DNA from 2 places in the Pseudoxanthomonas sp. Soil82 genome. Region 1 is predicted to be linked to the other one. Evidence: predicted binding sites of a transcription regulator. Region 1 holds the regulator's gene; the other holds the start of a gene.
What was found. Region 1 encodes FliA, which starts transcription of late flagellar genes. Its sites were predicted from a motif close to TAAAGTTTNNCNNNCNNNGGCCGATAA; they were not measured.
Positions count from the first base shown of each region.

Region 2: a site for FliA is predicted at 11,995-12,021, ahead of ABKA19_RS03325 (HD-GYP domain-containing protein). Genes of this name have one in related genera too.

Region 1 is NZ_JBEAAK010000003.1:191,108-206,910, reverse strand. Features, by position in the region: gene ABKA19_RS09930 (NAD(P)/FAD-dependent oxidoreductase) at 1-501, opposite strand, end outside; gene ABKA19_RS09925 (DUF1398 domain-containing protein) at 615-1,010, opposite strand; gene ABKA19_RS09920 (hypothetical protein) at 1,248-1,781, shown strand; gene yihG (1-acylglycerol-3-phosphate O-acyltransferase, YihG family) at 2,077-2,982, shown strand; gene ABKA19_RS09910 (YciI family protein) at 3,109-3,588, shown strand; gene ABKA19_RS09905 (hypothetical protein) at 3,702-3,917, opposite strand; gene ABKA19_RS09900 (M14 family metallopeptidase) at 4,195-5,115, shown strand; gene ABKA19_RS09895 (HDOD domain-containing protein) at 5,206-6,153, shown strand; gene ABKA19_RS09890 (BlaI/MecI/CopY family transcriptional regulator) at 6,278-6,697, shown strand; gene ABKA19_RS09885 (M56 family metallopeptidase) at 6,690-8,843, shown strand; gene ABKA19_RS09880 (chemotaxis protein CheA) at 8,886-10,751, opposite strand; gene ABKA19_RS09875 (protein phosphatase CheZ) at 10,765-11,388, opposite strand; gene cheY (chemotaxis response regulator CheY) at 11,385-11,777, opposite strand; gene ABKA19_RS09865 (RNA polymerase sigma factor FliA) at 11,827-12,570, opposite strand; gene ABKA19_RS09860 (P-loop NTPase) at 12,567-13,448, opposite strand; gene flhF (flagellar biosynthesis GTPase FlhF) at 13,435-14,841, opposite strand; gene flhA (flagellar biosynthesis protein FlhA) at 14,889-15,803, opposite strand, start outside.
Region 2 is NZ_JBEAAK010000001.1:759,909-775,711, reverse strand. Features, by position in the region: gene ABKA19_RS03395 (Rossmann-fold NAD(P)-binding domain-containing protein) at 1-269, opposite strand, end outside; gene ABKA19_RS03390 (polysaccharide deacetylase family protein) at 325-1,104, opposite strand; gene grxD (Grx4 family monothiol glutaredoxin) at 1,166-2,092, shown strand; gene ABKA19_RS03380 (DUF924 family protein) at 2,206-2,745, opposite strand; gene ABKA19_RS03375 (amidohydrolase) at 2,954-4,399, shown strand; gene ABKA19_RS03370 (amidohydrolase family protein) at 4,417-5,751, shown strand; gene ABKA19_RS03365 (DUF1761 domain-containing protein) at 5,988-6,380, shown strand; gene ABKA19_RS03360 (2-hydroxychromene-2-carboxylate isomerase) at 6,395-7,024, shown strand; gene ABKA19_RS03355 (DegV family protein) at 7,108-8,049, shown strand; gene ABKA19_RS03350 (hypothetical protein) at 8,168-8,512, shown strand; gene ABKA19_RS03345 (Dph6-related ATP pyrophosphatase) at 8,514-9,194, shown strand; gene fghA (S-formylglutathione hydrolase) at 9,424-10,317, opposite strand; gene ABKA19_RS03335 (S-(hydroxymethyl)glutathione dehydrogenase/class III alcohol dehydrogenase) at 10,464-11,588, opposite strand; gene frmR (formaldehyde-responsive transcriptional repressor FrmR) at 11,653-11,928, opposite strand; gene ABKA19_RS03325 (HD-GYP domain-containing protein) at 12,068-13,321, shown strand; gene ABKA19_RS03320 (amidohydrolase family protein) at 13,332-14,669, opposite strand; gene ABKA19_RS03315 (hypothetical protein) at 14,840-15,803, shown strand, end outside.

The sequences.
Region 1 (15,803 bases):
GCCCAGGCCGCAGTGCCGCGCCACGCGCGAACGCGCCCCGTCGGCGCCGACCAGATAGCGGGTGGGGCCGACGCCTTCCACCTGCCATCCATCACCCGCCCGGATGCAGCCGGTGAACGCCTGGCCTAGGCGCAGGTCGACCCCGTTCTCCCGCATCCGCCCGGCCAGCCAGCGCATGGCGGCGGGCGTGTCGGTGGTGTGGAAGTAGTAGCCGGGCGCGGCCAGCGCGACCTGCTCCAGGCTCGGCGCGTACAGGCGCACCTGTTCCACGCGCCGCACCAGGGCGGCCGGCAGCTGGCCGAGCAGCGTCGCCTCGGCGGCCTCCTTGACGATGATGCCGGTGGTGCGCAGCTTCGCGCCCGGATCGCGCTTGCGCTCGAGCACGACCACGTGCAGGCCGCGCTGGGCCGCGGCGATGGCGCAGGCGGCGCCGGCGAAACTGGCGCCGACCACCACCAGGTCGGGGGCGGAGCGGGTGGCGCGCGGGGGAAAGGCTTCCATGGTCGTTCCGGCGGGGCGGGACCGGGAAGCTACGCGCGGCATGCGGCGCGTGTGTGGGGCCAGGGTGAAGCGAGGCCGCGCGGCGGACGCGCGACGCCGCGCGTGCCTGGCTGTCAGTCCGGGAACTTCTCGACGTGGACCTCGCCGCGGCGGCCGTAATAGCTGACGTGGCGCCCGTCGATCCACACCGTGTAGCCGATGCATCCGGCCGCCATCGACAGCCGCTTGAACTGCGGATACATCACCACGCCGCGCTGGGACCCGGCGATCGCCGCGCGCAGGGCGGCGATGTCCAGCATCGCCGGGATCGGCATCTCCGGCGTGTCCAGTGCCAGGTCCAGCGGTGCGCCGTCGCGCGGATAGTAGGTGGTGCGGCCGCTGCGGTAATCGACGGTGTAGGACTCCACCCCCGCGACCACCATCAGGCCGACCACCTGGCTGAACTGCAGGCGGCCCTCCGACGAACCGGCGGCGGCCTCACGGATCAGGTCGAGGGTCGGGGAGGGCATGCGGGCTCCGGGGTGATGCGCGCGACGACAGGGTAAAGCGAACGGAAGCGGCGGCGACAGCCGGACTGTGCGTGGCCGATCGTGAGGAAAATGCATGGGAACGGTTAAGGCCGCTGGATCCGCGCGGAGGAGGCGGCCGCAAGCCTGAACCGCTGCCCGATACAGGCGATTCCGGCTCACGCCTCGGCGACCGCACGCATGCCAGCCTGCGCGCACCCCCACTGCCGGCAGAAGGCCATGAACCTCCTTTCTTCCGTGACCGGCGAGATGTCCGACAGCAAGGTCGCCGCCGTATTCGACGACGAGTCCGAAGCGCGTGCCATCGCCCGCCAGGTCCAGCACATGCTGCACATGCAACCGGCGCAGGTCCAGGTGGTAACGCCGCACGACGCGCGTCCCGGCCGCAAGCTGGAGCCCGAAGGCCGCGGCATCTTCCGCACGATCCTGGTCGCCCACTACCGCCTCGGGCTCGCCGGCCTGGGCTTGGGCGCGCTGCTGTTTGCCTGCCTTTACCTGGCCGGCCTGGAGCCGGTGGTGCTGTCGCCACGGCTGGCGGCGGCGCTGATCATCGGCTACGGGGGCGTGTTCGGCCTGATGGCCGGCGGCCTGGTCTCCCTGCGTCCGGACCACGCCCCCTACGTGGCCAAGGTGCGCACCGCCCTGGACGAAGGACGATGCGCGATCGTGGTGCATGCGTTCAACGACAGCGAGCGCGATCGTGCGCAGGAGGTCCTGGCGGCCCATGGCGGCGAGACGATCCGCACGCTGTAGCTGCCGGGCCACAGGGGTCCAGCTGCCGCGGGTGGGCCACATCGGCCAGTGCCTCGGCCCGGCCCGTACTCACGCTGCGCCAGCCCCATGCCGCTGGTAAACCGGCAGCGGCAGCCGCCGATGCGGATCGACGGTTAACGCGGGGGCGGTGGGCGCCGCGGCGCCACGTCGCATCGCTGCGACGCTGCACCGGTCAGCAGGTAGCGACTGTTTCCGTTACGGCGTATGCGCCGCTACTGGCGTCAGGCGGGTGTTTGATACCCTTCGCAGCCCTGCATCGCCCGGAAAACCGCTGGTGTCCCTACTGATCGGGTTGCGTCTTGCGTCGATCCTGTTGCTGGTCGTGGCCAATACCCTGGTCCACGCCTTGCCGCTGTTGCTGGTAGGCCTGTTCAAGGCGGCGCTGCCGCTGGCCGCCGTGCGGCGGGCCTGCAACCCGTTGCTGACCGGCCTGGCCGAGAACTGGATCGCGGTCAACAGCGCGATGATCGACCTCTTCACCTCGGCGCGGTTCGACGTCGACGGCGCCAGCGACCTGCAGCGCGACGGCCATTACCTGGTGCTGGCCAACCACCAGAGCTGGGTCGACATCCTGGTATTGCAGAAGGTGTTCAACCGGCGCATCCCGCTGCTTCGCTTCTTCCTCAAGCGTTCGCTGTTCTGGGTGCCGGTGCTGGGGCTGGCGTGGTGGGCGCTGGATTTCCCGTTCATGGGCCGCTACAACCGCCGCCAGATCGCGCGCAACCCGGAACTCGGCCGCCGCGACATCGAGGCCACGCGCCGTGCCTGCGCCAAGTTCCGCGACATCCCGGTGGCGGTGATGAACTTCGTCGAGGGCACCCGCTTCACACCGGCCAAGCACGCAGGCCAGGCGTCGCCGTACCGGCACCTGCTCAAGCCCAAGTCCGGCGGCGTGGCCTTCGTGCTCGACGCGATGGGCGAGGGGCTGCATGCGATCCTGGACGTGACCATCGCCTACCCGGCGGGCCGGCCGTCGATGATCGACCTGATGGCCGACCGCGTGCCGCGGGTCAGCATCCGCGTGCGCCAGCGGCCGATCCCCGCCGACCTGGCCGGCGGCAACTACCAGGACGACCGTGCCTTCCGCGCGCGTTTCCAGCAATGGATGAACGGGCTCTGGGAGCAGAAGGACGCCGATCTCGAGGCCATGCTGGCGTCGCCGGTCGACCGGGCCGGCTGAGCCATGCGGCATTTCCTGGGCCGTTCGATGCGGCCCGTGGGGAGGCTGGCGGCCGGCGCGGGCGGGGACTACGATCCCGGCCATCGCCGCCGTTGCGGCGTGCCACGCCAGCCTGGAGCCCCGCGCATGAGATGGCCAACCGTTCCTTTGCTGCTGGCCCTGCTGGCGGCACCGCCGGTGTTCGCAGCCGGACCCGTTGCGCCGGCCTACGACGAGGCCCTGGCCCGGCGCGTGGGTGCCGACGAGTACGGGATGCGGCCGTACGTCCTGGTGATCCTCAAGACCGGGCCCAAGCGGATGCCCGACGGCGAGGCGCGCAATGCGATGTTCGCCGGGCATTTCGCCAGCATGGAGCGCCTGGCGGGCGAGGGCAAGCTGGCGCTTGCCGGTCCCTTCATGAAGGACCCGGACGGCTGGCGCGGGCTGTTCGTGTTCGCGGTCGAGGATATCGAGCAGGCGCGTGCGCTCACCGCGACCGACCCGGTCATCGCCAATGGCGAGATGGTGGCCGAATACCACCGCTGGTACGGCAGCGCGGCGAACATGCTGCTGCCGGAGCTGCACAAGCAGCTGGTGAAGCCGGCGGTGGCGCCACCGGCGCCCTGAGCCCGGGATCCACGCGGGATCGTGCGCGCGGCGCACGCCGGGCTGGCGGGGTGGGGCGGATGCGCCGCGAACGCCGTTGCCGGGGTCGCGCCGCCGGTTCCGGTTGCGGCCGCCTACTTGCCGGGCTTCTTCCCGTCTTCCTTCGCGGCCTCCTCGATGCGGGTGAGCACGCGCGTGTTGCCCAGCACTTCGATCCGGCCGCCGGCCTTGCGGAACGCTTCCAGGTCGCCGGAAATGCGCTCGCTGGTCAGCGAGCCGCCGCTCTTGCCGCTGTCACCGGCGGGCCTGCGGTCGGCAGAGGGTGGGCTTGGGGGTTTGCGGGTGGCCATGCAGGGCGGGTCTCCAGTGCGGGAGGTTCGTCGGGAAGGCCAGCACCCCCGCGGTATTCCGTGGGAGGTGGCGGCGGCGGGGACGTGCGGAGGTTCCGCGCGATCAGGGCAGGGATGGCGGGCGGCGATCCGGTGGGCCGGAGCGGCGGGCGCCTCGACGAGCCTTGTCTCCGATCCTACTCCATCGGCGTGAAGCGGGCCCGAATGCGGGCCGCCCCGTCCGGCCGACGGCGGGCCGCTGCTAGAGTGGTCGCCCGTTTCCCGGCCCGGTGCTTCCATGACGCCACGACACGCCCATCCGATCGGAACCCCCGGCCAGCCTTGGGGGGAGGCGGAGCGCAGCCTGTGGCGCTCGCGCCAGCGTCGCCAGCGCAGTTATGCCAGCGACGTGCTCGAAGCGGTCGCGCACCTGCATGCGCACTGGGACGTGCAGCCCTATGGCGAGCTGGACTATGCCCCGGATTTCTATCCCCTGGTCGCCCTGCACAGCGCCGACTGGAGCCATGACCGGCCGATCGCCCTGGTGACCGGGGGCGTGCATGGCTACGAGACCAGCGGCGTGCACGGCGCGCTGCGTTTCGCCGCCGGGCACGGCAGCGCCTACGAGGGCCGCATCAACGTGCTGGTGGTGCCCTGCGTGAGCCCGTGGGGCTACGAGCACGTCCAGCGCTGGAATCCCGCCGCGGTCGATCCGAACCGGTCCTTCAGCGCGCACGGCAAGGCGCTGGAGTCGATCGCGCTGATGCGGCTGCTGGCGCCAATGCAGGGCCGCTTCCTGGTGCACATCGACCTGCACGAGACCACCGATACCGACGAGAGCGAGTTCCGCCCGGCCCTGGCCGCGCGCGATGGCAAGCCATTCCAGCCGGAAGGCGTTCCCGACGGGTTCTACCTGGTCGGCGATTCGGAGAATCCGCAGCCGGCGTTCCAGCAGGCGGTCATCGCCGCGGTCGAGCGGGTCACGCATATCGCGCCGGCCGACGCCGACGGGAAGATGATCGGCTCGCCGGTGGTGGCTCACGGGGTGATCAACTACCCGGTCAAGTCGCTGGGCCTGTGCGCCGGCGCCACCGATGCGCGTTACACGACCACGACCGAGGTCTATCCGGACAGCCCGCAGGCCACCCCGGAACAGTGCAATGCCGCGCAGGTGGCCGCCGTGCGCGCGGCCATCGACTACGCGCTCGCCCACGGCTGACCGTCGCGCGCGCCGGCGCGGCCGTGTGCCGGCACGGCGGTTGCTACCATCGCGCCTGGCGCAGGGTCACGCAGTGAGTGCAGGGGACGGATGTCGACATTGGCCTGGATCGGGTTGCCGGTAATCGCGCTCGCGGCGGGGGGCTGGTGGTGGCGTTCCCGCCGCACCGGCGCCGCACCGGCGACGATGGCGCCGCGCGTCGAATCGGCTGCCCAGGCCGGCGCCGAAGCATTCGCAAGTGATGGCGGATGGGCCCTGGCCCTGGTCGAGCTGGCGGGCATCGGCGGGGACGCCGCCACCGCCGATGCGGGCGCCTGCGCGGGTGCCGCGCAGGTCCTGTCGCGCTTCGCCTCCGAACCGCAACGGCTGCCGCGGCGACCGCAGCTGCTTCCGCAGTTGCTGGGCATGCTCAACGACGACGCTTCCTCGGCGCGCGACATCGCCGTGTTGATCGCGCGCGATCCGGCGCTGGCGGCGAACCTGCTGAAGCTGGCCAACAGTCCCATGTACCGGCTCCAGTCCACGCCCGTGGAAGGCCTGGAGCGGGCCGTGGCCCTGCTCGGGACCGAGGGCGTGCGACGGATGCTGGCGGTGGCGCTGATGCAGCCGGTGATGCGCACCGAGGGCGGGGTGCTGGGCGAGCTGCCCGCCCGGCTCTGGGAACACACCCAGCATGCGTCCGCATGGGTGGTGGAGGCGGCGCGTCGGGAAGGCGTCGACGCCTTCGCCGCCCAGCTGCCGGTCCTGCTGCAGGGATTGGGCGCGATCGTGGTCGTGCAGGCCCTGCGCGACGAATGCATGCGTGCGGGCCAGCCAGCGCCACCCGCGGTTGCGATCGCCAGCCTCCTGCAGCACTGGTCACCGCGGATCGGCCGCCTGGTGGCGCAGGAATGGCAACTGGCGCCCGCGCTGCTGGCCGCGCTGGCGGGACAGGCCAGCGGGGTGCCGCACGAACGCGGATCCCTGGCTGGCCTGCTCGCGCAGGCGAGCGTCGAAGCGGTGGCGCGGATGCGCGACGGGGCGGCCGCCCGGGACTGAGGCGCCTGGATCGCGTTCCAGGCCGATCGCTCCGGGACCATGACTTTTGATCTAGACAAGAATGTCTAGACAAGTTTGTCTGGAGGGTGCACGATGCGGCCGTCGCCATCGTGGAAGCCCGCCGATGTCCCGTTCGAACACGCGTCCACCCAAGCCCACCGCCGCCGAGCTCGACCTGCTGCGGGCGATCTGGCGGCTGGGGCCGTCCACTGCGCGCGAAGTCCACCAGGCGCTGCAGGCCGACCGGCCGGACATGCAGCCGGCCACGGTCCTGCGCCTGCTGCAGGTGATGCACGGCAAGGGCCTGGTGGTGCGCGACGAGAGCCAGCGCTCGCACGTCTATGCGGCCGCGCATGCGCAGGACGCGTTGCAGACCAACCTGCTGGGCGAGCTGATCCAGAAGGCGTTCGCCGGCTCGGGCAAGGCCCTGGTCCTGGCCGCGCTGGACGGGCATGTCAGCGAACGCGAACGCGCCGAGATCCGCCGCCTGCTCGAGCAGGGCCAGGACGATTCCGCCGGCCAGGGGGGGAAGGACCATGCATGAGCTGACCGATACCCTGGTGCCGGTGCTGGGCCGGGCGCTGCTGCACTTCCTCTGGCAAGGCACCCTGGTCGCGCTGCTGGCGGCGATCGCGCTGCAGTTGTTGCGCGATGCGCGGCCGCAGCTGCGCTACGCGGTCGCCTGCCTGGCGCTGCTGGCCTGCGTGCTGGCGCCGCTGGGCTACATCGCCTGGGCATGGCCGCGTGCTTACGTCGCTGCCGGCTCGGTGCTGCCGGCCGCCGCGGCGCTGGCGCCCGCGCCAGGCAACGCGATCGCAGCCATCGCCGCGCCGCTGCGCCACGCCGGCGAAGCGGTGCGCGGGGTCGAGGCCTTCCTGCCGGCGGTCGTGCTGCTCTGGGCCGCCGGCGCCTGCACGCTGTCGCTGCGGCTTGCCGCGGGCGTGTGGTGGCTCGGACGCCTGCCGGTGCTGGCCTCGCCGCAACTCCAGCGCAGCTGGCAGCAGCGCCTGGATGCGCTGGGCGAACGCTCCGGCCTGCGCCGCGTGGTGGCCCTGCGCCTGGTGGCGGCGCTGGATTCGCCGGTGGTGGTGGGCTGGTGGCGGCCGGTGGTGCTGCTGCCGGCCTCGTTGCTGACGCGCTTGCCGGCCGATTACCTCGAGGCCCTGCTGGCCCACGAACTGGCCCACGTGCGACGCCACGACTACCTGGTCAACCTGCTGCAGGGCGTGGCCGAGGCGCTGCTGTTCTACCACCCGGCCACCTGGTGGCTGTCGCGCCGCATCCGCGTCGAACGCGAACACGTGGCCGACCGGCTAGCCGCCGAGGCCACCGGTGACCCGCGACGGCTCGCGCTGGCGCTGGCGGCGCTGGCCGACCACCAGGCGAGCCTGCGCGCCCCCCCCGAACCGGCACTCGCCGCCCTGTCTCCCACTGGAGGACCGCTCATGAAACGGATCGAACAGCTCGTACGTCCCGGACACGCCACCAGCGGCGGGCGCATCGTATTTCCGCTGCTGGGCCTGGCCGCCGCGGGGCTGGCCTTCTACGCCCACGCGCACCGCGACCCTTCGGCGTCGCCGGCGGGAATGAATGTCTTCAATTCCACGCCTTCAGTGGCGATCGGCACCGCGGCGCCGGCGGCGGCGACGGTGCCGCGCGGCGGCGTCGTCGCCGCGGTGGCGCAGGCATCACCGACGCCGGCCGCGCGCGCTACCACCGCCGTCCGGGCGACCCCGGCCGCGGTGCCGACGGCAAGCGCGTCGGTCGCCACCGCGCCTGCGGCACCGCCGGCGCCACCATCGCCGGCGAACGTCCCGGCACCGCCGGCGCCACCCGCACCGGCGACGCCGACGGCGGTGCCGGCGCCTCCCGCGCCACCGGCGCCGGCCCGTCCGGCGAACGTGCCGGCCCCACCGGCCCCGCCGGCGGTGCAGGTACGCATGCACGGGAACGGCGGCGAGTCGTACGCGCTGGTGGGCAACGGCAGCGACGGTTACCTGATGTCCGGCTCCAGCGATGACATGCCGCAGATCGAAGCGCTGCGGCGCTCGATGAAGGGCGACTTCCTCTGGTTCCGCCGCGACGGCAAGGCCTACGTGGTGACCGATCCGGCCACGCTGGCGCAGGTGCGCAAGTCGTGGGCCGGCGCCGATGCGCTGGGCGAGCGCATGCGCGTGCTCGGTGACCAGATGGACGGCCACGGCCGCAAGATGGAGGCGATCGGCCGCGAAATGGAGAACCTGTCCGACGTCGCCGAACCGGCCGCGATCGAGGCAGCCTCGCGGCAGATGGAGGTGCTCGGGCGCCAGCAGGGCGAAATCGCCGAACGCCAGGCGCGCCTGTCCATCGCGATGATCGACGCCGACGAGCGCAAGCGCGCCGCGCTCGAGCAGCAGATGCGTTCGCTGGCCGAGCAGCAGGAAGCCGTGTCGCGCCGGATGCAGGAGCAGTCGCTGCGGATCGAGGCGGAGGCCGAACGCCACCAGCGGCAGCTGCAGCCGATGGAGGGCCTGTCGCGGCGCATGGAGGAAGCCTCGCGGCCGATGGAGGCCCTGGGCAAGCAGATGGAAGGCCTGGGCAAGCAGATGGAAGTGGTCAGCCAGCGTGCCGAGCGCGAGACCCGCCAGCAGATCGACCACGCGCTGGAAACGGGCCTGGCGCGCCCGCTGTCGCCGACGCAGCGGCAGTGATGGCGGGCGGGAAAGCGGGCCCCGGCGCGGGGCCCGGCTTCCTCAGCCCGAGGCCCGCAGTCCGTCGACGTCGAGGATCAGGGCCAGGCGGCCATCGCCGATGAGGGTGGCGCCGGCATAGCCGGGCAGGCCGCGCAGGGCGCGCGGCAGCGGCTTGATCACCACCTCCTCGCGGCCGCGGACCTGGTCGACGATCAGGCCGAAGCGTGAATCGCCCATCTGCAGCACGACCACGGTCAGCAGCGCGGTGTCCTGCGGCTCGATGCCCAGCCAGCGGCGCAGGTCGAGCAGGGCCAGGGTGTGGCTCTGGCGATCCAGCACCGGGCGCCCGTCGAACCAGCCCAGCGACTTCGGTGTGGCGTGCAGCACCTCCTGCACCCGCGCCAGCGGCAGCGCATAGACGTCCTCGCCGGCCTGGACCAGCAGCGTCGGCAGGATCGCCAGGGTCAGCGGCACGCGGATCATGAAGCGGGTGCCGCGCCCGAGTTCGGACTGGATCTGGATCTGGCCGCCGAGCTCGCGGATGCGCGACTGGACCACGTCCATGCCCACGCCGCGGCCGGAGATGTCGGTGACCTCGGCCTTGGTCGAGAAGCCGGGCAGGAACACCAGGTGCAGGCACTCGTCCGGGCCGAGCCGGGCGGCGGCTTCCGGGTCGAGCAGGCCCTTCTCGCGGGCCTTGGCGCGCAGCCGCTCCGGGTCGATCCCGGCGCCGTCGTCCTGCACCTCGATGCTGACGTAGTCGCCTTCCTGTTGCGCCGACAGGCGCAGCCGGCCGACCCGGGGCTTGCCGGCCGCCTCGCGCAGTTCCGGCGATTCGACCCCGTGGTCGATGCCGTTGCGGACCAGGTGCACCAGCGGATCGGCCAGCGCCTCGACCAGGTTGCGGTCCAGTTCGGTCTCCGCGCCCACCATCTCCAGCTCGACTTCCTTGCGCAGCGAGCGGGCGACGTCGCGGGCCACCTTGGGGAAGCGCGAGAACACCTTGCCGACCGGCTGCATGCGCGTGCGCATCACCGCCGATTGCAGGCGCGCGGTGGCCACGTCCAGGGTGCCCACCGCACGGTCGAGTTCCTCGTCCTTCAGGCGCACGCGCAGGGTCTTGAGCCGGTTGCGCGCCAGCACGAGCTCGCCGATCAGGTTGACGATCGCGTCCAGCCGGCGCGTGTCCACGCGCACGGTCTGCTCGGCCTCGACCGGTGCCGTTGTGCGCGGCGGTGGTGGCGTGGCCGGTCGCGGCGGCGAGGCGGGCACCGCCGGCGCGACGTGCGTGGCCGGTGCCGGCGCCGCCGGGGAGGCGCCCGGTGCGGCGCCGCCGTGCAGCTGGTCGAGCAGTGCTTCGAACTCGTCGTCGTCGATCATGTCCGGCGCCGGCCGGGCGGCCGCCGGCTTGGCCGGGGGCGGGGCGCTGCCGGGTGCGGCGGCGCCATGCAACTGGTCGAGCAGGGCTTCGAACTCGTCGTCGCCGATCATCTCCGGCGACGCCGGGGAGGTCGCGGACGGGGCAGGGGCCGGTGCCGCGGCGACGACCGGGTCCAGGCTGAACTGCGCGATCAGCTCGGCCGGCGCGTGCGCCGGTTCGGTTCCGGCGCCGACCGCATCGAGCATGGCCTGCAGCCAGTCGAGCGATCGCTGCGCGGCGTCGAAGTGCTGCGCCTCGAGCGCGGCCTGGCCAGCGCGCACGCTGCCGAGCGTCTCCTCGGCGGCGTGGCACAGTTCCACCATCGGGGTGATGCTGAGGAAGCCGGCGCCGCCCTTCAGGGTGTGGAAGCCGCGGAACACCGCGTTGAGCTGGTCGCGGTCGTCCGGCGCATGTTCCAGCGCGACCAGCTGCTCGCCGAGGCGGTCCAGGATCTCCTGGGCCTCGACGATGAAATCAGCCGCGATCTCCGCGGTCACTCCGCTCATGGCATGGGTCTCGTTACAGGCCCAGGTCGGCCAGCAGCGCGTCGGCGTCGACCTGGGTCACCGCGTGGCGGTCCAGGCCGTGCACGGCGGGGCCGGCCAGCGCCGGGCCGGGGGTTTCCTCTCGCGGCGGCAGCCCGAGCGCGCCGAAGCCCTCGTGCACCTTGCGCACGATGCCGGCCACCCGGCGGATGATCTGCCCGGTGAGGTCCTGGTAGCTCTGGGTCAGGCCGATCTCGGTGAGGTTGTGGCGGATCCTGTCCAGCACTTCGTCCTGGCGCGCGGAGACGCCCTCGATGCGCACGCTCTCGAGCAGGTCGCGGCACTGGTCGGCCAGGTCCAGGGTGCGGTGGGTGGCCTGTTCGGTCACCGCCACCACGTGGTCCAGGCGCGCGCAGGCATCGTCGAGCTCGACCGGGCGGCCGTCCTCCTCGGGCGTGCGCGGCAGTTCGCCCAGGGCCTGGCTCAGTTCGCGCGCCAGCCGGCCCAGGCCCTGCACCAGCGGCCGGGTGCGGGCGGAGGCGAGCGCGTCGATCACCGCGCGCATGGAGGTCTCGTCGCCGCGCTCGAGCGCATCCAGGGCCTCGTGCAGGCGCTGGATCAGCGCGGCGCGTTCGGGGGACACGGCCACCGCGCTCATGCGGTGGCCGCCAGGCGTTCGAAGATCTTGCCCAGCTTCTCTTCCAGGGTCTGCGCGGTGAACGGCTTGATGATGTAGCCGTTCACGCCGTTCTGCGCGGCCTCGATGATCTGTTCGCGCTTGGCCTCGGCGGTGACCATCAGCACCGGCAGGGTCTTGAGCTTTTCGTCTGCGCGGATCGAGCGCAGCAGGTCGATGCCGGTCATGCCGGGCATGTTCCAGTCGGTGACCACGAAATCGAACGGAGCCGAGCGCAACGCGGCCAGGGCCGTGTGGCCGTCGTCGGCCTCGGCGGTGTTGGTGTAGCCCAGATCGTTGAGCAGGTTCTTGACGATGCGACGCATCGTCGAGAAGTCGTCCACGATCAGGATGCGCATGTTCTTGTTCACTTCTTGCTCCGTTTCAGGGTGGTGCGGTGTAGCGGGTGGGAGGCGCCGGCTATTCGTCTTCCAGCCCGGCGTCGCGCGATTCGTACTGGCCCAGGCGGCCGCGCAGGCGCAGCACGGCCTGGCCGTGGATCTGGCACACGCGCGACTCGCTGACCCCGAGCACCGCGCCGATCTCCTTGAGGTTCAGCTCCTGCTCGTAGTACAGCGACAGCACCAGCTGCTCGCGCTCGGGCAGCAGGCCGATGGCCGCGGCCAGCTCGCGGCCGAAGTCGCTGCGTTCCAGGACCTGCTGCGGGGTCATGCCGCCGCTGTGGATGGTCACCTCGCCGTGGTCCTCCACGTGCGAGTCCAGGCTCAGCACCTGGCCGCGCGAGGCGTCCTCGAGCAGGCGCAGGTACTCGGGCAGCGGCATCTCCAGGTGCGCGGCCACTTCCTGCGGGCTGGCGGCGCGGCCGGTGGCCTGCTCGATCTGGCGCACCGCGGCGGCGGCGTCGCGGGCGCGGCGGTGCACCGAGCGCGGCACCCAGTCGCCGCGGCGGATCTCGTCGATCATCGAACCGCGGATGCGGATCGAGGCGTAGGTCTCGAACGAGGCGCCCTGGTCGGGGTCGTAGCTGCGCGAGGCCTCGATCAGGCCGATCATGCCGGCCTGGATCAGGTCGTCGACCTCCACGCTGGCCGGCAGGCGCGCCGCCAGGTGGTGGGCGATGCGGCGCACCAGGTCGGCATGGCGGGCGACGGCGTCGTCGGCCACGCTGCGCTGGACCGCGCGGTATTCGGCCAGGGCGTTCATGCCGCCGCTCCCTGCCGCACGCCCTGCGCGAGCAGGCGGTCGACGAAGAATTCGATGTTGCCGCGCGGGCTGGCCGGGGCTTCCCAGCGCGCCGCGCGGCGGGCGATCTCGGCGATGGCGCGGGCCGAGGGGCTGGCCGGGTAGGCGGTGGCGACGGCCTGCTGGCGCTGCACCGCCATCCGCAGCCAGTCGCACTGCGGCACCGCGCCGAGGAAGTTGAGCGAGACATCGCCGAGGAAGCGCTCGCACACGCGCGATAGCTTGTCGTAGAGGCCGCGGCCCTCGGCCGGGCTGCGCACCATGTTGGCCACCACCTGCACCCGGTCCACGCCGCGCTCGCGCGAGAGGACCTTGATCAGGGCGTAGGCGTCGGTGATCGAGGCCGGCTCGTCGCAGACCACCACCACCGCGTCCTGCGCGGCCTGGCAGAAGGTCAGCACGCTGTCGGTGATGCCGGCGGCGGTGTCGACGATGAGGATGTCCAGGTCGCGCTGCAGCTCGTTGAAGACGTTGACCAGGCCCACGTGCTGGGCCGGCTGCAGTTCGGCCATGTGCCGGCGGCCGGAGGCGGCGGGCACCACCAGCATGCCGTTCGGGCCTTCGAGGATGACCTCGTCCAGCTCGCAGCGGCCGGAGACCAGGTCGGCCAGGGTGTTCTGCGGCGACAGCCCCAGCAGCACGTCGACGTTGGCCAGGCCCAGGTCGGCGTCGAGCAGGAGCGTGCGCTTGCCCAGGCCGGCCAGCGAGGCGGCCAGGTTGACCGACAGGTTGGTCTTGCCCACGCCACCCTTGCCGCCGGTGACGGCGATGCTGCGGACGGGGGCCAGGCTCGGGTTGGCGGTGTTCAGGCTCAAGGGCGGGTACTCACGCGGCGGCATGGTCGTGCTCCGGGATGTTCGGCTTATCGGCCGCGCGGCGCAGATCTTCAAGGCGAAGGACCAGGCTGGCGGCATTGGCGCGGTGGAGGTCGTCGGGAACGCGCTGGCCGTCGGTCACCCAGGTCAGCGGCAGCTGGTGGTCGACCACCACCGACAGGGCGCTGCCCAGGCGGCCGGTCTCGTCCAGCTTGGTCAGGACCACGCCCTGCGGCTTGGCCGGGCCGAAGCGGCGCACGACCTCGTCCAGGTCGGCGTAGTGCGAGTTGGCCGGCAGCACCAGCAGGGTGCGGACCTCGCGCGCGGCGCGCAGCCAGTGGAGCTGGTTGGCCAGGGCGCGGTCGCGCTGGCCCAGGCCGGCGGTATCCACCAGCACCAGCCGGTAGTCCTGGAGGCGCTGCAGCAGGCCGATCAGGGCCGCGTCGCTATCGGCTTCGTGCACCGCCACGCCCAGCTGGCGGCCGTAGCTGTAGAGCTGTTCGCGACCGCCGATGCGGGCGGTGTCGGTGGTCACCAGGGCGACGTTGCGCGCGCCGTGCTCGGCGGCGTAGCGGGCGGCCAGCTTGGCGATGGTGGTGGTCTTGCCGGCGCCGGTCGGACCGACCAGGGCGATCACGCCGCCCTGCTCCAGCGGGTCGGCCGGGCACACCGGCAGCCGCCGCGAGATCAGGCCCAGCATCAGGCCGCGGCCGCGATGCGGGGGCGTGTCGGCCGGCAGCTGCAGCACGGTGTCGCGGGTGATGCCGGCGTCGAAGCCGTAGTCCTCCATCAGCTCCATCGCCTGCAGGCGTACCGCCGAGCCGCGCAGGCGTTCGTCGGTGAGGCGGTGCATTTCGCGCTCGATCATCTGCCGCATCTGCGCCAGCTCCTCGCGCATGGCCACGAGCTGTTCGTCGTTGGCCGGCGCCGGGGACGCGGGCACCGCGGACAGGTGGGCCGGTTCGGATCTGGCCGGCGCCGTGGCCGGTGCGGGTTCACCGGCGTCGGCCGCACGCGCCGCCACCGCCATCGTCGGCTGTGCCGGTTCCGGCGCCGACGCCTGCGCGGCGACCGGCGCCGCGGCCGGCGTGGCCAGCGCGGCCGCCATGGCCGCGGCGAAATCCGGGGTCATGCGCGGCGCGGGCGCCGGCTGCGGCACCGCCGGTGCCGGCGGCAGGTTGTCGAGGAAGGGATTCGGCCGCGCGGCGGCGCGGGCGGCGGCCTCGGCCTCGGCGCTGCGCTGCGCATCGACCAGTGCCTTCTGCACCGCGTTCTCGTCGTAGTTGCTGGCCGCCACGATCTCCACGCCCTCTTCGGTGCGGCGGTTGGAGAGGATCACCGCGTCCGGGCCGTGCTCGGCGCGGACCATGCGCAGCGCGGTGCGCATGTCGGCGGCGACGAATCGTTTGATCTTCATGACTGCTCCTTACCCGCTCGTTCGTTACCGCGTTCTTGTTCCGTCGGTCAGCTGATCGTTCCGACCAGCTTGAGCCGCTTGTCTTCCGGCACCTCGGTGTAGGCCAGCACCGACAGCGAGGGCACGCTGTGGCGGACCAGCCGCGCCAGCGCGGCGCGGACCGTCGCCGGCACCAGCACCACCGCCGGTTCGCCGCGGGCCTCCTGCCGCCCCGCGCAATCGGCCAGGCTCTGTTGCAGCCGCTCGGCCAGTCCGGGTTCCAGCGCGGCGCCGGAAGCGCCTTGCGCGGAATCCTGCAAGACCCGTTCCAGAGGCGCGGCCAGGGTGAACACCGGCAGCTCCGGCGCGGCGCCGGCGATCTCCTGGACGATGAAACGGCCGAGCGAGTTGCGTACCGCGGCCGTCAGCACGGCCGGGTCCTGGGTATGGGCGCCATGCTCGACCAGCGCCTCGGCGATCTTGCGCAGCTGGCGGATCGGCACCCGCTCGACCAGCAGGTTCTGCAGCACGCGCACCAGCACCGACAGCGACAGCGTCTTCGGACTGAGGTCCTCGGCCAGCTTGGGCGCGCGCTTGGCCAGGGTGGCCAGCAGTTCCTGCACCTCCTCGTGGCCCAGCAGTTCCGGCGCGTGCTCGCGGACCAGGTGGGAAAGGTGGGTGGCGACGACGGTGGCCGGGTCGACCACGGTGTAGCCCATCGATTCGGCCTGGGCGCGCTGGTGCGGCTGGATCCAGGTCGCGTCCAGGCCGAACGCCGGATCCTTGCCCTTGATCCCCTCGATCGCGCCCAGCGCGCCGCCGGGATCCAGCGCCAGTTCGCGATCCGGATGGATCTCGGCGGTGGCCACCGGCACGCCGTGGACCAGCAGCCGGTAGTGGTTGGCCTGCAGTTCCAGGTTGTCGCGGATGTGCACCGGCGGCACCAGGAAGCCGATCTCGTGGGTCAGCTTGCGGCGCACCGC
Region 2 (15,803 bases), on a different contig from region 1:
CGGAACGCTTGGCGGCTTCCGGCGATGGCCATCGTGGTCCCCAGCGTGCACACGACCGCGTCGACCGCCCACCAGGAGGCATCCTCGGGCAGCTGCTCGTAGTCGAGCTGCACGTCCAGCAGCTTGCGATGCGGGGGCAACGGCCGGCGCGTGGGCGCGACCACGCGCTTCACGCGCGGATCGGCCAGCAACAGCGCCAGCACCTGTCGCCCCACCAGGCCGCTGGCGCCGGCGAGCAGCACGGTTCGGGCGGGCGCGTGGTCGTCCATGGCCACACCCTAGCCCATCCCATGCCGGCGCGTCCCCGCGCGACCGGGCGACACGCTACGCCGGCGGTTCGAGCGTCGCGTAGCCGCGCTCCTCGAGCAGGCACAGCGTCGCCTCGACGATCTCAACGCTGCGGCCGTGCGCGGCGCCCTCGTGTAGCAGCACGATCGCGCCGGGAGCCAAGTCGCGGCTGATGCGTTGCAGGACCCGCAACGGATCGCCGTCGACCGCGTCGTAGCCGCGCGCGGTCCAGGCCACGCGCGCCAGTCCATGCGCGCGCAACGGCGCGGCCACGAACGGGTTGGTATGCCCGACCACCGAGCGGAACCAGCGTGGCGGCGCGCCGGCCAGGCGGGCCAGCGCCTGCTGCGCCTGCCCGACCTGGGCGGCCATCGCACGCGGCCCCAGCGCCCAGAAGCGGCCGGACGGATGGGTCTGGCTGTGGTTGCCGATGCCATGGCCACGGCGGAGGATCTCGCCGACCAGGCCAGGGTGCGCCTGCGCCCGTTCGCCGACCAGGAAGAACGTGGCGCGCGCCCGGTGCCGGTCCAGCGCAGCGAGGATGGCGGCGGTGTCCTCGGATGGACCGTCGTCGATGGTCAGCCAGACCGCGCGTTCGTCCCCCGGCAGGCGATCGAGGACCGGGGCGTACAGGCGGGCCCGGGGCATGAACACCGGGATGACGAAGGCCAGGTGCGAGAGCACCAGCGCCGGCAGGCCCCAGGCCCAGCCCAGCCGCCACCACAGCAACGCCACCGCCAGCTGCGACAGCAGCAGCCAGGCCAGCCAGGCGTGGGGATGGCGCGGGACGCGATGCAGCGTTGCCGGAGTGGTCATCGCCGCATGATGCCACGGGGGTAGAATGGCCGGCCCGACGTTCCCCTACGCGAGTCCCGCCATGTCCCTCGATCCCGCCCTGCGTTCGCGCATCGAATCGCTGCTCCAGGCCAACCGCGTGGTGCTGTTCATGAAGGGCCAGCCGGGCATGCCGCAGTGCGGCTTCTCGGCCAAGGCCACCGGCGTGCTCGAGGACCTGGGCGTGGAGTACGCGCACGTCAACGTGCTGGCCGACCAGGAGATCCGCGAGGGCATCAAGGTGTTCGGCAACTGGCCGACCATCCCCCAGCTGTACATCGACGGCGAGCTGGTCGGCGGCAGCGACATCATCGAGCAGCTGTCGGCCAGCGGCGAGCTGTCGCAGCTGCTGGGCCTGCCGGCCCCGGACCGCACGCCGCCGCAGGTGACCGTGACCGACGCGGCCGCCGAGAAGCTGCGCGGCGCGCTGGCCGATGCCGGCAATGCCGCGCTGTCGCTGGGCATCGACGCGCGCTTCCAGCCGCGTTTCCAGATCGCGCCGCGCAACGAGAACGCGATCGCGGTGGAAACCAACGGCCTGCGCATCCAGTTCGACCCGGCCAGCGCGCGCCGCGCCAACGGCATCACCATCGACTGGGTCGACGATTTCCGCGGCCAGGGCCTGGCGATCGACAACCCGAACGCGCCCAGGCCCGTGCAGGCGATCACCCCGGCCGAAGCCGACCGCCAGGTGCGCGCCGGCGAGCTGGTGCTGGTCGACGTGCGCCCGGCGGACGAGCGCGCGATCGCCTCGGTCGGCGTCGCCCACCGCACCTTCGACGGCGGCGGCCGCGATGACCTGGAGGCGCTGCCGAAGGACACCCGCCTGGCGTTCCTGTGCCACCACGGCGGTCGCAGCGGCCAGGCGGCCGAGGAGTTCCGCGGCAAGGGCTTCACCAACGTGTTCAATGTCGAAGGCGGCATCGACCGCTGGGCCGGCGAAGTCGACGGCAGCGTGCCGCGCTACTGAGCGGCCGCCCATGTAGGAGCCCATCCTCATGGGCGACGCCGAGGCGCATCCGGCTCCCGCGATGCCCGAAGTCCCGGGTGCCCCGGGTCGCCGATGAATCGGCTCCTACAGGTTCAGAAGCCCCCACCTGCGTCCAGCCACGCCTGTTCCTCAGGCGTGCTCTCCCGCCCCAGCGCCCGGTTGCGGTGCGGGAACCGGCCGAAGCGCTCGATGACCTGCAGGTGCTCGATCGCGTACTTCGTGTACAGCTCCACGCCCAGCGCCTGGAACAGCTCCACCGAGCGCCGCTGGTCGGCCATCTCTTCCGAGTGTTCGAACGGCAGGTAGAAGAACGCGCGCAGCATCGGCTCGAACGCGGCGTCGTGGCCGGCGGCCAGCGCGCGCCCGGCGTAGTGGCGGGCCAGGCCATCGCTGGCGAAGGCGTGGCCGCTGCCGCGGAAGATGTTGCGCGGGATCTGGTCGAGCAGCAGCAACAGCGCCAGCGCGCCCTCGGCCGTGTCCAGCCAGTCCTCGTGTTCGCGCCGCGCGGCGGCCAGGTGGGCATCGAGGAAGCGCGACTCGCATTGGCGGTCGAACGCCTCGCCACCGTTGAACCATGCCTGGGCCCCGGCCTCGCGCCAGAACCGCACCACCTCGGTGGCGGTCGTGGTCATCGTTCTTCCTCCTGGTGTCGTCGGCGCACAGCATGCCGCAATCGCCATCGCGACCGCGTGCATCCGCGTGGCGGACGGCAAGGCCCCGGCAACCGCGGCCCGCGGAGGGCGATCCGTGACCGGCGCGCGCCTGCGCCCAGCCATCGGCACATTGCACCGCGCACGCCGGGCGGCTAGGTTCGGGGATCAGGTCCATCCGGGGAAATCCATGCGCCACCTCCTGCTCGCCGCCGCGGGCCTCGCCCTCGGCACGGCCGCCTGCGCCGCCGCGCCGCCGGCCGCGGCCGCCTCGCGCTTCACCGACGATCCGTATCCCAGCACCTACCGGCCGCTGCCTTCCGAGCCCGTCCTCCTGCGCAACGCCACCGTGCTCACCGGCACCGGCCAGCGCCTGGACGGTGCCGACGTGCTGATGCGCGACGGCAGGATCGTCCAGGTCGGCGCGGCGCTGCAGGCCGACCCCGGCGTGCGCGTGGTCGATGCCACCGGCAAGTGGGTCACTCCCGGCATCATCGACGTGCATTCGCACCTGGGCGTGTACCCGAGCCCGGGGGTCAAGGCGCACAGCGACGGCAACGAGAGCACCGCGCCGGTGACCGCCAATGTCTGGGCCGAGCACTCGGTATGGCCGCAGGACCCGGGCTTCGCCGCCGCGCTGGCCGGCGGCGTCACCACGCTGCAGGTGCTGCCCGGCTCGGCCAACCTGGTCGGCGGCCGCGGCGTGACCCTGCGCAACGTGCCGGCCACCAGCTACCAGGCGATGAAGTTCCCGGGCGCGCCCTGGGGCCTGAAGATGGCCTGCGGCGAGAATCCCAAGCGCGTGTACGGCGGCAAGGGCACCACGCCGTCGACCCGGATGGGCAATGTCGCCGGCTACCGCGCGGCCTTCATCGACGCCAGCGAGTACCTGCGCAAGAACGGTGGCGGCAAGCCGCAGGAAAAGCCCAAGCGCAAGTGGTGGCAGTCCGACGACGACGGCAAGGGCGACAGCGCCGGCGACGCCGGCGGCAAGCGCGACCTGAAGCTGGACACGCTGGCCGGCGCGATCAACGGCGACATCCTGGTCCACATCCACTGCTACCGCGCCGACGAGATGGCCACGATGATCGACCTGGCCAAGGAGTTCGGCTTCAGGATCGCCGCCTTCCACCATGGCGTGGAGGCCTACAAGCTCGCCGACCGGCTGGCTGCCGAAGGCATCTGCGGCGCGCTGTGGGCCGACTGGTGGGGCTTCAAGATGGAGGCCTTCGACGGCATCCAGGAGAACATCGCCCTGGTCGACCGGCCGAAGAACGGCTGCGCGATCGTGCACTCGGATTCGGACGAAGGCATCCAGCGGCTCAACCAGGAAGCGGCCAAGGTCATGGCCAACGCGCGCCGCGCCGGGATGGAGATCCCGCCCGAGCGCGCGATCGGCTGGGTGACCTCCAACGCCGCGCGCTCGCTGGGCGTGGCCGACCGCACCGGCAGCCTGGAAGCGGGCAAGCTGGCCGACGTGGTGGTCTGGAACCGCGATCCGTTCAGCTCCTACGCGCAGGCCGAGCAGGTCTACATCGAGGGGGCGCGCGTGTACGACCGGCACGATCCCGCGCGGCAGCCGCGCTCGGACTTCATACTCGGGCAACCGGCCGCCGCGCCGGGAGGTGGCCTGTGAACCGTCGCCACGCTTGCATGCGCACGCCCCGCCTCGTAACCGCCCGCGTCGGACGCGGCCTGCTCGCCACCGCGCTGTCGCTGCTGGCGCTGGGCCTGGCCGGCGCCGCCGGCGCGCAGGCTCCCGGGTCGTCGGACCCGGGACAGGGCGTCCTGATCCGCAACGCCACCGTGCATACCGCCGGCCCGCAGGGAACGCTGCGCAACGCCGACGTGCTGGTCCAGGGCGGCACGATCCGCGCCGTCGGCCCCGGCCTGTCCGCGCCGGCCGGGGTGGCCACGGTCGAGGCCGGGGGCCGGCCACTGACCCCGGCCCTGTTCGGCGGCATCACCGACATCGGCCTGGAGGAAGTTTCCGGCGAAGAGCCCACCGTCGACGGCGAGCTGTCGCTGGAAGACCAGCCGGTGCGCCCGGAGTTCGACGTGACCCTGGCCTACAACCCGGCCTCGGTGCTGGTGCCGGTGGCACGGGTGGAAGGGCTGGGCTTCACCCTGCTGGCCGCCGGCAGCGACAAGTCCTTCGTCGCCGGCCAGGGCGGCGTGGTGCGGCTGGATGGCAGCGCCGACCCGATCGGGCCGCGCGCGCTGTTCATCCGCCTCGGCGCCGGTGCGGCCAACCTGAGCGGCAAGTCGCGCGCGGCGCAATGGATGCTGCTGGACCAGATGGTCGCCGAGGCGCGCGGCCGGGTGCCGGCGGATTCGCCGCATGCGCTGCTCACGCCCGCCGGGCGCGCGGTGCTGGCGCGGTTCCTCGGCGGCCAGGGACGGATCGTGGTCAAGGTCGACCGCGCGGCCGATATCCGCCAGCTGCTGCGCTGGGCCGCGCGCGAGAACGTGCGCGTCGCCATCGCCGGCGGCGCCGAAGCCTGGCAGCTGGCGCCGCAGATCGCGCAGGCACGGGTGCCGGTGTTCGTCGACGCGCTCGCCGACCTGCCCGGCAACTTCGACCAGATCGGCGCGACCCTGCGCAACGCCGCGCTGCTGCAACAGGCCGGGGTGGAGGTCAGCTTCACCCAGGCCGGCGACGCCTCGCACAACGCGCGCAAGGTGCGGCAGCTGGCCGGCAATGCCGTCGCCAATGGCCTGCCGTGGGAAGCGGGCCTGGCCGGGCTGACCTCGGTGCCGGCGCAGGCGCTGGGCGTGGGCGACCGGATCGGCACGATTGCCGTGGGCCGCAGTGCCGACCTGGTGCTGTGGACCGGCGACCCGCTGGACGTGATCAACACCGCCGAGCAGGTGTGGCTGGGCGGGCGGGCCATGCCGATGCGCTCGCGCCAGACCGAGCTGCGCGACCGTTACCTGCGCGGCGTGGGCGAGAACGGGTTGCCGCCGGCGTACACGCACGGCCCCTGATCGGGACGGACATCGATCCGGGCCGCGATGCCGCCCTCGTAGAGCGGGGCTTGCCCCGCTGCTTGCACCCGGGCCGGGTCAAAGGCAGCGGGGCAGGCCCCGCTCTACGGTTCAGGCCGACCATTCTCTGCTGTGAGGTGCTGCGCGCCTGTCGCCACGGACGGGCGCCGCACCGGACGCCCTGGACGGCCGCAGCGGCGTAAGCTTCCTCACTCATATCGTTGGGAGGGACGGACGTGGCCGACATCAATCTCTGGGCGGTGCTGCTCGCGGCAGCTTCGGCATTCCTGCTTGGGGGGATCTGGTACGGGCCGCTGTTCAAGCACGCCTGGTGCCGGGAAGCCGGGGTCGACCCGGACAAGCCCAACGGGCATCCGGCGGCCGTGTTCGGTGGCGCGTTCGTGCTCAGCCTGGTGGCCGCGGCGGTATTCGCGGTCTTCCTCGGCGCGGCGCCGCCGCTCGCCTCCTCGGTCGGGGCCGGGGTGGCGGTGGGCCTGGGATGGGTGGCGACCAGCTTCGGCATCAACTACCTGTTCGCCGGCCGCTCGCTGAGGCTGTGGCTGATCGACGGCGGCTACCACACCTTGCAGTTCGCGCTGTACGGGCTGGTCCTGGGCCTGTGGCACTGACCGGAGTGACGGGCATGGGCGCGCACTGGTACTTCGACTTCGTCTCGCCGTTCTCCTACCTGCACTGGCAGAAGATGCGGCCGCTGGTCGAGGCCGGCCGGGTGGAGGCGGTGCCGATCGTGTTCGGCGCGGTGCTGCATGCGCTGGGGATCCTCGGCCCGGCCGAGATCCCGAAGAAGCGCGAGTTCATCTACCGCCAGGCGCTTTGGCAGGCGCGCCGCGACGGCGTTCCCCTGCGCTTTCCGCCGGCGCATCCGTTCAACCCGCTGCCGGCGCTGCGGCTGTGCGTGGCTGCCGGTGCCACATCGCCGGCGATCGGTACGGTCTTCGATGCCATCTGGGCCGAAGGGCTGGCCGGGGATGCGCCGCTCGTGCTCGATGGCCTCGCCGCCCGCCTGGGGCTGGCCGATGCGGCCGCCGCCATCGCCGACCCGGTGGTGAAGGACCGGCTGCGCGCCAACACCGACGCCGCGCTGGCGGCCGGGGTGTTCGGCGTGCCGAGCCTGGCCGTGGAGGGCGAGCTGTTCTGGGGCAACGACAGCCATGACCTGATGCTGGCCGCGCTCGAGGATCCCGGCCTGCTTCGCCAGGGCGAGCTCGCCGGCGTGGCCGCGATCCCGGTGGGGGTCGAGCGGCGGCGCTGAGGCCGCTTCCGGCAGTCGCCACGGGCGCCGCTTTTGCGATAGGGTTCACGCACAAAACGTGCAGGCCTACACGGGAGGGGCTCATGCGCATCGGAATCGTGGTCGACTCGACCTGCGACCTGCCAGGGGATTACATCCAGAACAACAACGTCGTCCTGCTGCCGATCACCGTGCGCATCGGCGAGGCGGTCCTGGCCGACCACCGCGACGAGGAGGCCACGCTGAGCTTCCTGCATGCGCACGTGGCCGAGCGCGGCCACGAGGCCGAGACCGTGCCCTATTCGGTCGAGCAGATCCGCGACCTGTTCCTCGGCAAGCTCGTCGTCGACTACGACCACGTTTTCTGCCTGACCGTCACCAAGACCCGCAGCCCGATCCACGAGCATGCGGTGCAGGCCAGCTTCGCGATCCTCAACGACTACAAGCCGGTGCGCCAGGCCGCCGGCTACAACTCGCCGTTCGCGCTGCGGGTGATCGACAGCCAGAACCTGTTCGCCGCCCAGGGCATCGGCGTGGTCGAGGCCGTGCGCATGCGCAAGGCCGGCGAGGGCGTGCAGAAGATCCGCGAACGGCTGGAAGAGCTGGCGCTCAACACCCACGGCTACATGGTCCCGCCGGACCTCTACTACCTGCGCAACCGCGCCCGGACCAAGGGCGACCGCAGCGTGAGCCTGTTCAGCGCCGCGCTGGGCACCGCGCTGGACATCAAGCCGATCCTGCACTGCCATCGCGGCGAGACCGCGCCGGCCGGGAAGATCAAGGGATTCGAGACGGCGGTGCAGAAGCTGTTCGACTTCACCGTGCAGCGCATCCACGCCGGCCTGATGACCCCGACCCTGTGCGTCAGCTACGGCGGCGAACTGGCCGAGCTGCGCGCGCTGCCGGGCTACGCACGCCTGCGCGAGGCCTGCGCGGCCAACGACGTCGAGCTGTTCGAGAGCGTGATGAGCCTGACCGGCATGGTCAACGTCGGCAAGGGCGCGGTGGTGGTGGGCTTCGCCGCGCCCCCGCACAAGTTCGCCTGAGCCGCTGCCGTTGCCCGGTGCGCCCGGTACCGGGCGGCGGGCGGAGCCGGAGGTCGCGTGACACCGGCTTCGCAGGCGCGCCGCTAGATTGGATGCACCGTCACTTCCGGAGCCACGCATGGCCATCCGTTACCAGATCCGCCTACCCGATCCCGCGCAGGCGCGCGGCAGTGAACCGTCGCTGGCCTTCCACGCGCACGGCGCCGAGGCCTTCGCCGAGCAGTTGCAGCAGGCGCTGAGCACGCCGGTCCTGTTCGAACGCTGGCGCGCGCTGCAGGCCGAGCCGGACGAGGTCGATCCCTCGCTCGGCGTCACCGATCCGGATGCGCGCGTGACCGGCGAGCAGCGCGACCTGGCGATCAACCTGGTCGCGCTGACCACCCTCCCCGGCGACATCCTCCAGCACCGCCTGCGCCTGCTCGCCGGCAACCGCTGGGAGATGCGCAACGTCAGCCACGGCTGAGGTGGCGGCGCAGGTACTGCTGGCCTGGAGCGGCGGCAAGGACGCGGCCTGGGCGCTGCACGTGCTGCGCCAGCGCGACGACGTGGAGGTGGTCGGCCTGCTGACCACGGTGACCACCGAGTACCAGCGCGCCTCGATGCAGGGCATCCGCGTGGAGGTGCTGCGTGCGCAGGCCGCCGCGGTCGGCCTGCCGCTGCTGGAAGCCGGCATTCCCGCGCATTGCGACAATGGCACCTACGACGCGGCGATGGCGCGCGCGCTCGCCGAGGCCGCCTCGCGCTGGCCCCGCCTGCGCACGGCCGCGTTCGGCGATCTGTTCCTGGCCGACATCCGGGCGTACCGGGCGCAGCGCCTGGCCGCCGCCGGCTGGGAACTGCTCACGCCGCTGTTCGATGCCGACACGGCCGCGCTGGCGCGGCAGATGCAGGCCGGCGGCCTGCGCGCGCACCTGTGCTGCGTCGACACCCGGCAGCTGGACGCGGGCATGGCCGGCCGCGCCTTCGACGAACACCTGCTGCGCGAGCTGCCCGCCGGCGTCGATCCGTGCGGCGAGAACGGCGAGTTCCACACCTGCGTGTCGGCGGGCCCGATGTTCGCCGCGCCCCTGGACCTGCGCCGCGGCGACACCGTCCTGCGCGACGAACGCTTCGCCTACACCGACTTCAACCTCGCGCCCGTGTAGGACATCCCGTTGGGCGGACCGGGCACCCGTCCGCCATCAACGGTACGGACGCCGCTGCGGCCCGCCCATGCCGGTACCGTTCCTCGCCCCTTCCTGTAGGAGCCCATCTTCATGGGCGACCGCCGTGATGCCCGGGCCGGAGGGTGGCGGACGAGTGGCTGGGTCGCCCATGAAGATGGGCTCCTACACAGGGAAAGGCGACCGAATACGCCGGCAGCCGGGGCGCGCGTCAATGCCTGCCGCACCCGCCATGGTGCTCGTGTGCCACGCCGGCATGCTCCTTCGCTTCGCCATGCAAGGCGGCGGCATGGTGTGCGATGTGTTCGCCGATGAAGCTGGCGATGAAGTAGTAGCTGTGGTCGTAGCCGGGGCGCATCCGCAGCTGCAGCGGATGGCCGGCGGCGACCGCGGCGGCCTGCAGCAGTTGCGGGCGCAGCTGCGTGTCGAGGAATTCGTCGTCGCCGCCCTGGTCGACCAGCAACGGCAGCTTCTCCGTGGCCGAGCGCACCAGCTCGCTGGCATCCCATTGCTTCCACGCCTGGCGGTCCTCGCCCAGGTAGGCGCCGAACGCCTTCTCCCCCCACGGCACCTTCGACGGCGCCACGATCGGCGAGAACGCCGACACGCTGCGGTAGCGGCCCGGGTTGCGCAGGGCCACCACCAGCGCGCCGTGCCCGCCCATCGAGTGGCCGCTGATCGCGCGTGCATCGCCCACCGGGAAGTGCGCCTCGACCAGCGTCGGCAGTTCATCGGCCACGTAGTCGAACATGCGGTAGTGCCTGGCCCACGGCTGTTCGGTGGCATTGAGGTAGAAGCCGGCGCCCTGGCCCAGGTCGTAGCCGTCCGCATCGGCGACACCGTCGCCGCGCGGACTGGTGTCCGGCGCGACGATGACGACGCCATGCTCGGCCGCGTAACGCTGCGCGCCGGCCTTGGTGATGAAGTTCTGTTCGGTGCAGGTGAGCCCGGACAGCCAGTACAGCACCGGCAGCTTCGCGCCCGGCGACGCAGCCTGCGGCGGCAGGTAGACGGCGAAGCTCATCGTGCAACCCAGCACTTCCGACTCGTGCCGGTACACGTCCTGCCAGCCGCCAAAGCAGGCGCGGTGTTCGATGCGTTCCATCAGCAACTCCTCAACTAGGGCGCTCGACCGGGTTACCAGCCCCCTTTGGTAAAGGGGGCGCGGCGGCAGCCGCGGGGATTTGGAGGTAAAGGAGAACGGGGCCCGCGCTTGCGCCATGGCGCAAGTGCGGGAGGCGGCGCCTGTTCTCAGGCGTTGCCGCCCCCGTACCTGACCACCGAGCGGATCGACTTGCCTTCGTGCATCAGGTCGAAGGCGGTGTTGATCTCGTCCAGCGGCATGGTGTGGGTGACGAACGGAGCCAGTTCGATCTTGCCGGCCATCGCGTCCTCGACCATGCCCGGCAGCTGGCTGCGGCCCTTTACGCCGCCGAAGGCGGTGCCCTTCCAGGTGCGGCCGGTGACCAGCTGGAACGGCCGGGTGGAGATTTCCTGCCCGGCACCGGCCACGCCAATGATCACCGACTGGCCCCAACCACGGTGCGCGCATTCCAGCGCCGCGCGCATCACGTTGACGTTGCCGATGCATTCGAACGAATGGTCCACGCCCCAGCCGGTCATCTCCACCACCACCTGCTGGATCGGCTTGTCGTGGTCCTTCGGGTTGACGCAGTCGGTGGCGCCGAACTGGCGCGCGAGCTCGAACTTGGCCGGGTTGGTGTCGATGGCGATGATCCGCCCGGCCCTGGCCTGGCGCGCACCCTGGATCACGGCCAGGCCGATGCCGCCGAGGCCGAACACGGCGACCGAATCGCCTTCCTGCACCTTGGCGGTGTTGTGCACCGCTCCAATGCCGGTGGTCACGCCGCAGCCGAGCAGGCAGACATGTTCCGGATTGGCCTGCGGGTTGACCTTGGCCAGCGAGACTTCGGCCACCACCGTGTACTCGCTGAAGGTCGAGCAGCCCATGTAGTGGTAGACCGGTTCGCCGTTGTAGGAGAAGCGGCTGGTGCCGTCGGGCATCACGCCCTTGCCCTGGGTCGCGCGCACGGCCACGCACAGGTTGGTCTTGCCGCTGGTGCAGAACAGGCACTGGCCGCATTCGGCGGTGTAGAGCGGGATCACGTGGTCGCCCGGCTTCACCGAGGTCACGCCCTCGCCCACCTCGACCACGATGCCGGCGCCCTCGTGGCCCAGCACCACCGGGAACAGGCCTTCCGGGTCGTCGCCGGACAGGGTGAACGCGTCGGTGTGGCAGACGCCGGTGTGGGTGATCCTGACCAGCACTTCGCCGGCCTTGGGCGGGGCGACGTCGATCTCGACGACCTGCAGCGGCTGGCCGGGGCCGAAGGCGACGGCGGCACGGGATTTCATGGCATGGGCTCCTGCGATGTTGCGGAAAGACGGTCGGGGAACACGGGCGCCGTGGCGGCGGCGCTCACTTGAGGTAGGAACGCACCAGCCCGGTCATCTCCTCGATGCGGGCCTGGCGCTGGGCGTCGGTACCGGCTGGCTGGCCGAACTCCTCGCGGATGTGCGCTTCCATCACTTCGGACATCAGGCCGTTGACGGCACCGCGGATGGCGGCGATCTGCTGCAGCACCGCGCCGCAATCGGCGCCGCCTTCCAGCGCGCGCTCCAGCGCTTCGGTCTGGCCGCGGATGCGGCGCAGCCGGGTCAGCACGCGCTTCTTCTCGTGGGCGGTGTGCGGCATGGCGACGGCTCCTGGATACTGGGGGATAGTATCAGCGGCCAGGCCATCCGTCACCCGCGCCCCGCCTCAAGTCCGCGCCCTCGCGGCCGACAACGGTCCCATGGAACGTCCGTCCGATCCGGCGGCAGGGAACCGCCAGATGCTCAAGACCATCGATGTCGACCAGCTGCGGCCGGGCATGTTCATCCAGCGCCTGCACGGGTCCTGGCTCAAGCACCCGTTCTGGCGCGCGTCGTTCCTGGCCAGCGAGCAGGACGTGGAGCGGATCCGCGCCAGCGCGGTGGAGTCGGTGGAGATTGACGTGCGCCGCGGGCTGCATGCGCCGCCGGCCGATCGGCGCCAGGCGGTCGATCCAGGCGGGCACGAGGCGTCCGCCTCCGTCGGTGCGGCGGCCGACCCGGATCCAGCGACCGGGGCTGGATCCCGGGCCGACGCGGTCGCCGGCCCGCACGCAGCCGCCGACCTCGGCTCCGAGCTGACCCGCGCGCGCCGCATCTGCCAGGAAGGCCGCGACGCGGTGGAGGCGATGTTCCGCGAAGTGCGCATGGGCCGGATGGTCGATCCGGCGGCGATGCTGCCGCTGGCCGACGAGATCACGGCGTCGGTCGACCGCCACCCCGGCGCCCTGATCTCGATCGCCCGGCTCAAGACCGCCGACGACTACACCTACCTGCATTCGGTCGCGGTCAGCGCGCTGATGGTCGCGTTGGCGCGCCAGCTCGGGCTCGACGAGGCGCAGTGCCGCGAAGCGGCGATGGGCGGGCTGCTGCACGACCTGGGCAAGGCCTGCATGCCGCTGGACATCCTCAACAAGCCCGGGCGGCTGACCGACGAGGAGTACGCGGTCATGCGCACCCACCCGGAGGAAGGCGAGCGCCTGCTGCGCCACAGCGGCCTGGAGAACGCGGCGGTCCTGCACATGGTCCGCCACCACCATGAGAAGTACGACGGCGGCGGCTATCCGGCGCGACTGCCCGCCGATGCGACCCCGCTGCTGACCCGGATGAGCGCGGTCTGCGACGTGTACGACGCGATCACCTCCAACCGCCCCTACAAGGAAGGCTGGGATCCGGGCGAATCGCTGCGCCGGATGGCGTCCTGGAAGGGCCACTTCGACCCGGCGGTGCTCAAGGCCTTCATCGCCAGCGTCGGCATCTACCCGATCGGCACCCTGGTGCGGCTGTCCAGCGAGCGGCTGGCGGTGGTGCTGGAGCAGGGACCGGGTGCGCTGTCGGCGCCCCGGGTGCGGGTGTTCTTCTCGGCGCGGCTGCGCAGGCAGGTCCTGCAGCAGGACCTGGACCTGTGGGCCCCGGGCTGCGGCGAACGCATCACCGGGATCGAATCGCCGCGGCAGTGGGGTTTCCGCGAGCTGGAGAAGCTGTGGGCGCCCTAGGCGCGCCGCGTCACTTCACCCGGCGACCGTGCTTGACCACGATGTCCACCCGCTGCAGCAACGCCACCTGCTTCAGTACGTCGCCCTTGACCGCGATGATGTCGGCGTACTTGCCCTCGGTCACCGTGCCGTAATCCCTGTCGGCCTTCATCGCCACCGCCGGCCAGTAAGTGGCCGCGCGGATCGCGTCGATCGCCGGCACGCCGAGCCGGTTCACCCACACATCCAGCTCGTTCCAGGTGCTGCCGCTGTGGAACTTCATCGGGATGCCCGAATCGGTGCCGATGAGCAGCTGCACGCCGTTCTCGCGCAACTGCTGGAACTTGCGCTGCAGGGTCGGCCAGCGCTGCGGCGTCTGCTGGAAATAGGAGATGCGTTCCGGGTGCGCCAGCGACTGGCGGATGTCCGCCACGATCGCCGGCGGCAGGCCCTCATGCCAGTCGCTGCCGTCGATGAATTCGTGGTTCTTCACCGTATAGGGGAAGTTGTAGAGGCCCTCGATCGTCGGCGTCCAGAACAGCGGGCCGGCGGCCATGTTGGCGGTGCGCTCGCGCAGCGCGGCGATCACGTCGGGCGGATATTCGGGCGCGGCGGCCAGGCCGGTGTGTTCGAAGCAGTCGACGCCGGCTTCCAGGCCGCGGCGGATCTCCTCGGGTCGGTGCGCGTGCGCCACCACCGGCAGGCCGTGCCGGTGCGCCTCGTCGACGATCGCCCGCAACTCGGCCTCGCTCATCCCGTCCTGGTCGATCAGCTTGACCACGTCCACCCCGGCCTGGGCGATGCGGCGCACCTTGGCGCGCGCATCGGCCGGCGAATCCACGCCCCAGCGGAACTGCTCGGTGCCCGGGTAGGGCTTCTTCTGGATGAAGGGGCCGGACACGAACAGGGTCGGCCCGGGGATGCGCCCGGCGGCGATCGCGTCGCGCACGGCGATGCTGTCCTCCAGCGGACCGCCGAGGTCGCGCGCACCGGTGACGCCGGCCAGCAGCAGCTGCCTGGCCGAGGCCGGCATGATCACGTCGCGGAACTGCGCCGGATAGGTGCGGTCCCAGTGCTCGTAGTCGGCGTGGCCGTTGATCATCAGGTGCACGTGCATGTCCCACAGGCCGGGCAGCACGGTCATGCCTTCGGTCGAAACCACCGTGGCGTCGGCCGGGACCGGCAGGGTGTCGACCGTGCCGACCGCGACGATCCGCTCGCCCTCGACCAGGACCACGCTGTCGCGGATCGGATCGGCCAGAGTGCCATCGACCAGCGTGCCGCCGACCAGCGCCAGCGTCTGCGCCGCCGCGCCTTGCGCCAGCAACGAACCCACCACCAGCCACATGCTCCTGCCCGCCTTGCCCATGCCCTGCTCCCCGTCCGCTAAAGCCGCAGCCTAACCGGCGGCCGCGGCCCGCGACAGGACCGCCGGCACGGTACGACGCCTGCAAGGTTGTCCTCGTCGCGCTGCTTCCGGCGTGTCCTGTCTGCGAACCCTTCCACGCCACCGTCCCCCGCACGCCGCGCAGACCCGACATGAACCCCATCCGCCATCCGCTGACGCTCGCCCTGGCCGCCGCCGTGTCCGTCGCCCTGCCCGCCAGCAGCGCGCCGTCCGGTCCCGAAACCCAGGTCTGGATCGACGTGGCGACCCACCACCAGGCCGGCATGCCCGACATGGGATCGATGATGGGCGGCATGGGCGGACTGGCCGCGAAGATGATGGGCGGAGGCCAGGGGACGTTCGCGTATCCCGACGCGCGGCATCCGATGATGACCGGCAAGTTCTTCGACATCGCCATGCTCAACACGCTGGCGCCGGGCAAGGAAGCCGAACAGCAGGTCCCGGCGGGGCTGGGCCTGGGCGCGTCGCTGCCCTTGCTGCCGCCGACCGCCAGCGTCGGCCGTGAAGCCGGCGGCACGACTGGAATGCCCGACGGCGAGATCCACATCAAGTATTACTGGGGCTGCGGCAGTGATGTCCGCGCCGGCCAGCCGCGCGAACTGCACATGCGCGCCAGGGGCGGCAAGTTCGAGATGAGCGGCGACCCGATGCAGGGCCGCTACGCGCCCGACCGCGGCGTCGACCCGAACCCGTCCTACGTGCTCTGGCCGAACCCGAAGACGCGCAACCGCGCGCCGGCCAATGCCTCGCTGGTCGGCCAGCACCGCATCACCGGGCAAGGGGTGCCGGAGTCGCTGGAGTTCGAACTGCAGCAGGCCGCCGACTTCATGCCGAAGATCGCGCTCACGCAATCGGGCGAGCTGGCCAGCGGACTGACCCTGGGCTGGCAGCCGGTCGATCGCGCCAAGGCCTACTTCCTGCACGGCCTGAGCCTGCAGGACAAGACCATCGTGATCTGGAGCAGCGCCGAGGTGCCCGATGCGGGCCAGGGCGTGGTCGACTACCTCACCGGCGCGCAGATCGACCGCTGGCTCAAGGAGAAGGTGTTGCTGCCCCCGTCCACCACTTCTTGCGCGATCCCGAGGGGGATCTTCG